Regions from separate parts of the Bradyrhizobium sp. 604_D8_N2_3 genome, predicted to be linked through region 1. Evidence: predicted binding sites of a transcription regulator. Region 1 holds the regulator's gene; the other holds the start of a gene.
The links. The regulator PhoB, encoded in region 1, activates phosphate uptake and scavenging genes when phosphate is short. The targets are predictions, from matches to a motif close to TGTCATNNANCTGTCAT.
Positions count from the first base shown of each region.

Region 1 (3,189 bases):
CCGATGACGATCTACGAAAACATCGCCTTCGGCATCCGTCTCTATGAGAAGATCTCGAAGTCCGAGATGGACGACCGCGTCGAGAAGGCGCTGCGCGGCGGCGCGCTGTGGAACGAGGTCAAGGACAAGCTCAACGCCTCCGGCCTGTCGCTCTCCGGCGGCCAGCAGCAGCGCCTCTGCATCGCCCGCACGGTCGCGGTGCGGCCCGAGGTGATCTTGTTCGACGAGCCCTGCTCGGCGCTCGACCCGATCTCGACCGCCAAGGTCGAGGAGCTGATCCAGGAGCTGTCCGAGAACTACACGATCGCGATCGTCACCCACAACATGCAGCAGGCGGCGCGCGTCTCCGACAAGACCGCCTTCATGTATCTCGGCGAGCTGATCGAGTTCGACGACACCAGCAAGATCTTCACGTCGCCGACCGACCGGCGCACGCAGGATTACATCACCGGCCGGTTCGGCTGAGGAGACGGAACATGGGTTCTGAACATACCGCAAAGGCCTTCGACACCGACCTCCAGGAACTCACGCGCCTGGTCGCCGAGATGGGCGGCATCGCCGAGCGCATGATCGTCGATTCCGTCGACGCGCTGATCCGCCGCGACGTCGCGCTCGGCCAGCGCGTCGTGACCATCGACGCCGAGCTCGACGCGCTCCAGAAGAAGATCGAGGAGCGCGCCGTTCTCACCATCGCGCGCCGCCAGCCGATGGCGGTGGATCTGCGCGAGATCGTCGGCGCCATGCGCGTCGCGACCGATCTCGAGCGGATCGGCGACCTCGCCAAGAACATGGGCAAGCGCGTCGCGGCGCTGGAGACGGATTTCCATCCGCTCAAGCTGTTCCGCGGTCTGGAGCACATGACCGACCTCGTGCAGCAACAGGTCAAGTCGGTGCTGGACGCCTATGCCGCGCACGATCTGCCGGCGGCAATGGCGGTGTGGAAGGGCGACGAGGAAGTCGACGCCATCTGCACCTCGCTGTTCCGCGAGCTCCTCACCTACATGATGGAGGATCCGCGCAACATCTCGTTCTGCATCCATCTGATGTTCTGCGCCAAGAACATCGAGCGCATCGGTGACCACGCCACCAACATCGCCGAGACCGTGTTCTACATGATCGAGGGCCAGGCGATCACCGACAAGCGGCCGAAGGGCGACATGACGACCTTCGCCACGACGGTCCCGAACACTTAAGGAGCGACGAACACCATGGGCGCACGCATTATGGTGGTTGAGGACGAGGAAGCTCTCACCGAGCTTCTCCGCTACAACCTCGAAGGCGACGGCTATGACGTCGAGACGGTGATGCGCGGCGACGATGCCGACACCCGCCTCAAGGAGCACATCCCCGATTTGATCGTGCTCGACTGGATGCTGCCGGGCCTCTCCGGCATCGAGCTGTGCCGGCGGCTGCGCACCCGGCCCGAGACCAAGCAGCTCCCGATCATCATGCTCACCGCGCGCGGCGAGGAGAGCGAGCGGGTGCGGGGCCTTGCGACCGGCGCCGACGACTACATCGTCAAGCCGTTCTCGGTCCCGGAGCTGCTGGCACGCGTGAAGGGCCTGCTCAGGCGCGCCAGCCCCGAGCGGCTCGCCACCGTGCTCGCCTATGGCGACATCGAGCTCGACCGCGACAAGCGTCGCGTGGCGCGCTCGGGCCGGCCGATCGATCTCGGCCCGACCGAATATCGCCTGCTGGAGTTCTTCCTGGAGCATCCCGGCCGCGTGTTCTCGCGCGAGCAGCTGCTCGACAGCGTCTGGGGCCGTGACATCTACATCGACGAGCGCACCGTCGACGTCCATATCGGGCGCCTGCGCAAGCTGCTCAATCTCGGCCGCGAGCAGGACCCGATCCGCACCGTCCGCGGCGCGGGCTACGCACTGGACGATCGCTTTGCGAAGGCGGAGCAAGCGTAAGGGGTTGCTGTGGCAGACGTGATTTAGCGGGCTGCCACCGCATCCTCGATGTCGTCCCTGCGAACGCAGGGACCCATAACCACAGGGAGTGGTTTGGCGAAGACTCGGAGTGATCATCCCGCGCAATAACTACGCGCCGGGATTATGGGTCCCTGCGTTCGCAGGGACGACACCGAGTGAGTTGAGCCGTCATCGCGTGACGGCGCCGTCTTCGTAGTCAGCTAATCCGATACCTCAGCGCGGACCCGGCTTCGCCGGCGCGCGCCGGCGATCGGCCGCGGGCTGATACGCCACGCGCGAGTGCTGGGCGCAGTAGGGCAGGCCGGAGAGCGCCTTGCCGCCGCAGAAGAAGAAATCCGGGCTCGAGGGATCGCCGACCGGCCAGTGGCAGGTGGCCTCGTTCAGCTCCAGCAGCGACAGCCGCTGGCTCATCGGCACGACGTTGTCGTAGGTGACCGGTTCGGCCTCGACCTCGACTTCGAAGGCTTGCGCCAGCGCGGTGTTGCCGCGCGCGATCGGGCGGGTCACCCGCATCATGTGCTGGGCGGGGCGTGCCTTGCGCGGCCGCGGCGCTGCCGATGAAGGGCTCTTGGCGCGGCCCGACAGGCCGAGCCGGTGCACTTTGCCGATTACGGCATTGCGGGTCACATTGCCGAGTTCAGCGGCGATCTGGCTGGCCGAAAGCCCGGCCTCCCAGAGCTTTTTCAGCTGCTCGACGCGATCATCCGACCAGGTCAAAACGGTCATTGCACCCTTTCCTTCGCCGGCGCCTGCCATCCTGGCGGCCGCACGGCGAATGCCTAAGCTTCGAAAAACCCGTGCCGCCAGAATCCCTTAAGGCTCGCCGGGCGCACCAGATGCGCCCGAACGCTTACGCCGGTACATGAGGACTTAGAGGATCAGAACTGCTGCACGAGATGTCGTATCTGACAAGCCAAACGCTACAATATGGCGTGACTCACGCGCAAGAGTCCGCCGACTCGCTTCCACATGTTCCGTGGCGGAAATACGCAAAATCGCCACCGCAAGACTACGGATTCTGCGTTTCGCGAGGCTTTCCGGGCGGCATTGACACCGGTTTCACCAGGCATAAGATAGTCTCGCGTGCCGCCCTTAAAAGGCGGCACGTTTCGTTTTCCGGGCCGGTCAATGGTGCGTTGCGCAATGCACGCTCACGCCGTCCGCAACATTCAAGTGATCGTCATGACTAACAGCGCAGCGCCGCATTTGCTCCCCGTTTTCGCCAGGTCCGACCTCGGTTTCGAGCGCGGTG
Region 1 covers NZ_JBPWPM010000001.1:9,011,577-9,014,765, reverse strand. The annotation lists gene pstB (phosphate ABC transporter ATP-binding protein PstB) at 1-465, shown strand, start outside; gene phoU (phosphate signaling complex protein PhoU) at 477-1,193, shown strand; gene phoB (phosphate regulon transcriptional regulator PhoB) at 1,209-1,916, shown strand; gene AB7245_RS43350 (GcrA family cell cycle regulator) at 2,151-2,663, opposite strand; gene AB7245_RS43345 (aspartate aminotransferase family protein) at 3,120-3,189, shown strand, end outside.

Region 2 (3,189 bases), 1.1 Mb from region 1:
GGAATCTCAGCGAGACCGACGCCAAGGCGAAGGCCGCGACCTTCGAGCAGGCGATCGACGAATTGTCGTTTGCCTTTCGCGGTCAGCGCGTGACCGCGGGCGCCTCCGCAGGTGTCGCGCTGCTGGGGGCGCAGTCCGATGCAGGCCGCGCGCTGGAGGAGGCTGATGCCGCCATGTATGTGCGCAAGGCGCACCGGCGGCACGAGCCGCTGATCAGGCTGGTCAGCAACTAGGGCACGATCTTCGCGACAAATGCGGACCGCGTTGCGCGGAGATCATGCTCAAGCAACAACCCTTACAGCGTGGCCAGATCTTCCGGCACGTTGCCGAATTTGCGCAGCAGCGTGGCGTCGCCGAATTCGCCGGTCATGGGATCGCCGCTGCGGCTGAACGCAACCGCGCCGATATGGCCGGCACCGTGCGCCAGGATCTCGGCGCGCCGCAACGCGGCCGCCGAGCTCTGGCATTCCTCCGCGGCGCCCGCGACAGGCGATCCGTCGGCATCGATCAGGAAGGGCATTGCAACGTAGTAGGTCACATCCGACATGGCGTTGCTCCGATGTTGAACTCAGGCGGCGCTGCTGTTGCTCCGCACCTTGCTGCGTGCGGTCTCGGGAATGCAGCCGGCTGAAATCGCCGCCTGTAATTCTTCCAGCTCTGCTTCCAGATATTCGTTGGCCATGATCAGCGCCTTGATGGTGCTGCGCAGATTGCCGTCGCACATCGCGATCGCCTGGTCGCAGGCCTGTTCATAATGGCTGTTGTCGAGAAGGGCGGTTGCCGACATCTGCGTTGTCCTCGGGGGTTTCCTGGGCGTTTCCTGGGGCGGTGGGATGCCCAAATGTTCCTATTTTGTTCTTTTCGAGTCAAGCGGATTCGGATGCGGCGAGCTGCCACGAAAAGGGCCTCGCGGATCAGGCGATGATGTCCGGCGTGATCTGGTCTTCGATGAACGCGATACGGTCGCGCAACAACAGCTTGCGCTTCTTCAACCGTTGTAACCGCAACAGGTCGGGGGCAGGCGATTGATGCATCGCATCGATCGCGGCGTCGAGATCTCGGTGTTCTTGCTGCAACCGGGTGAGCTCGGCTTCGAGCTCACGCTCGTCTTCATTGGTCATGTTCGCGGTGGCCGAAAACCCGATGGGCGTGAGATTCAAGGCTGTGGATGCCCTGTGGAAATTATCGTCCTTGCGCGCCGTGATCGCAAGCGATCTCGGGCCGCCGCTCACCGAACTCTCGCAAGATATTTCGACGATTCGTTGCGGCGTTGCGCAAGCACATTGATATCATGGATTTTTCCAGCGTGGTTCCTTACTCACGATTCGTTACATATGAATTTTCAAAAATGACGCTGCGACGACGGATACATATCGACAGAACGAATCGGTGATGTACACTTGTTTGTCCGGATCGAATCCAAGGTTTCCCCCTACCGAGGAGGTTTCGAATGACAATTCAGGCACATCTGGTTGAATTGGAACGGAAGCACAAAACGCTCGAAAACGAATTGCACGAAGCTCTCGTGCACCTTTCAACAGACGACCTGCAAATTGTTGAGTTGAAGCGACGGAAGTTGATGGTCAAGGACCAGATCGAGCGTTTGAAGCACACCGGCGACACGCTCCACTAGTAACCCCTGTAACAGTGTAGAGTTGAACTTACCCTTTCATGCAGGGGTGAGAGCTATTGTGCTCATCCCTGCATGAAGGTGCGCAGCGTGCAAAGTTATTTGCGCGGCGCTTGGAGCCTTTCCGCTCCGATGGAAAATCCCCTAGATGCCTGCGAGCTCAGCGACGTGATCCGCGATCGCGAGCGATGACGTCAGTCCCGGCGATTCGATGCCGAACAGGTTGATCAGGCCTTCGACGCCGTGATCGCGCGGGCCCTGCATCAGAAAATCCTGCGTGGCCACCGCCGGCGGCACGATCTTCGGGCGAATGCCTGAATAGCTCGGCATCAGCGCGCCGTCGGGCAGCGTCGGCCAGTATCTCCGGATCGCCGGATAGAAGCGCTCGGCGCGTGATGGATCGACCTCGTAATTGATCGTCTCGATCCACTCGACGTCGGGGCCGAAGCGTGCCTGCCCGGCCATGTCCAGCGTCAGGTGCACGCCGAGCCCGCCAGGCTCGGGCACCGGATAGATCAGGTGCGAGAACGGTGCCCTGGCGTTGCAGCTGAAATAGTTTCCCTTGGCGAGATAGGCCGGTGGAATCCGGTCGATCGGCATGCCGTCGATGTGGCGTGCGACCGTTGTCGCCGAGAGCCCGGCGGCGTTGACGAGCAGGCCGCATTGCAGCGTCATCGGCGCTTCGCCGCCGGCCTCGATCTCGATCACATCGCCGGCTGCCTTGGCGCGGACCAGCGGGGTGTGAAATGCAAAGGCCGCGCCGGCTGCCTCGGCCTCGCCGCGCAGCGAGAGCATGTAGGCGTGGCTGTCGATGATGCCGGTCGATGGCGAGAGCAGCGCGGCGTCGCAGGCGAGCGCCGGCTCCAGCGCGCGCGCGGCCTCGCCAGTGAGCAGCTGCATGTCGAGCACGCCATTGGCCTCGGCATGCGCCTTGATCGATTGCAGCTTCTCGGTCTCCTTGGCGCTGGTCGCGACGATCAGCTTGCCGCAATTCTTGTGCGGGATGCCGCGCTCGCCGCAGTAGCGATACAGCGCATGCTTGCCGCTGACGCACATGCGCGCCATCCAGCTCCCGGCGCGGTAATAGATCCCGGCATGGATCACCTCGCTGTTGCGCGAGGAGGTGATGGTGCCGATGGCCTCGGCTTCCTCGAGCACGATCACCTCGCGCCCGGTCTGGGCAAGCTTTCGAGCCACCGCGAGCCCGACCACGCCGGCTCCGATGACGACGCAGTCGACCCTATCCATGGTTGTGCAGTGTATCCATTGAAAGTATCGGTGGCATCAGGCCTGAGAACCACGGCACCGGGCCGTTTTCCATTAAGGAAGCATTTATCATGTCAGGGCAATTGCCGTATTTGGCGTCACATTTTTCTGTTGCGCGTACAGGCGTTTACCCGATCCAAACCCGTGAAGCCAGACAATCCGACGTTGAAAGCGCGGGTGGCTGATGGCTGAGAAGAACTGGCACGTGGGCAGCACGCTTCCGATTGCTGTGCAGGCCGTCGTGTGCCTGGGCAGCGCGGTCGCGCCTGCGCGCGCCTTTGCGCTCTCGGACA
Region 2 covers NZ_JBPWPM010000001.1:7,909,044-7,912,232, reverse strand. The annotation lists gene AB7245_RS37990 (GGDEF domain-containing protein) at 1-233, shown strand, start outside; gene AB7245_RS37985 (hypothetical protein) at 296-547, opposite strand; gene AB7245_RS37980 (hypothetical protein) at 569-787, opposite strand; gene AB7245_RS37975 (YdcH family protein) at 915-1,121, opposite strand; gene AB7245_RS37970 (YdcH family protein) at 1,451-1,633, shown strand; gene AB7245_RS37965 (NAD(P)/FAD-dependent oxidoreductase) at 1,775-2,878, opposite strand; gene AB7245_RS37960 (sensor domain-containing protein) at 3,081-3,189, shown strand, end outside.
Region 2: AB7245_RS37970 (YdcH family protein) is a predicted target of PhoB. The motif match lies at 1,349-1,365, and genes of this name have one in related genera.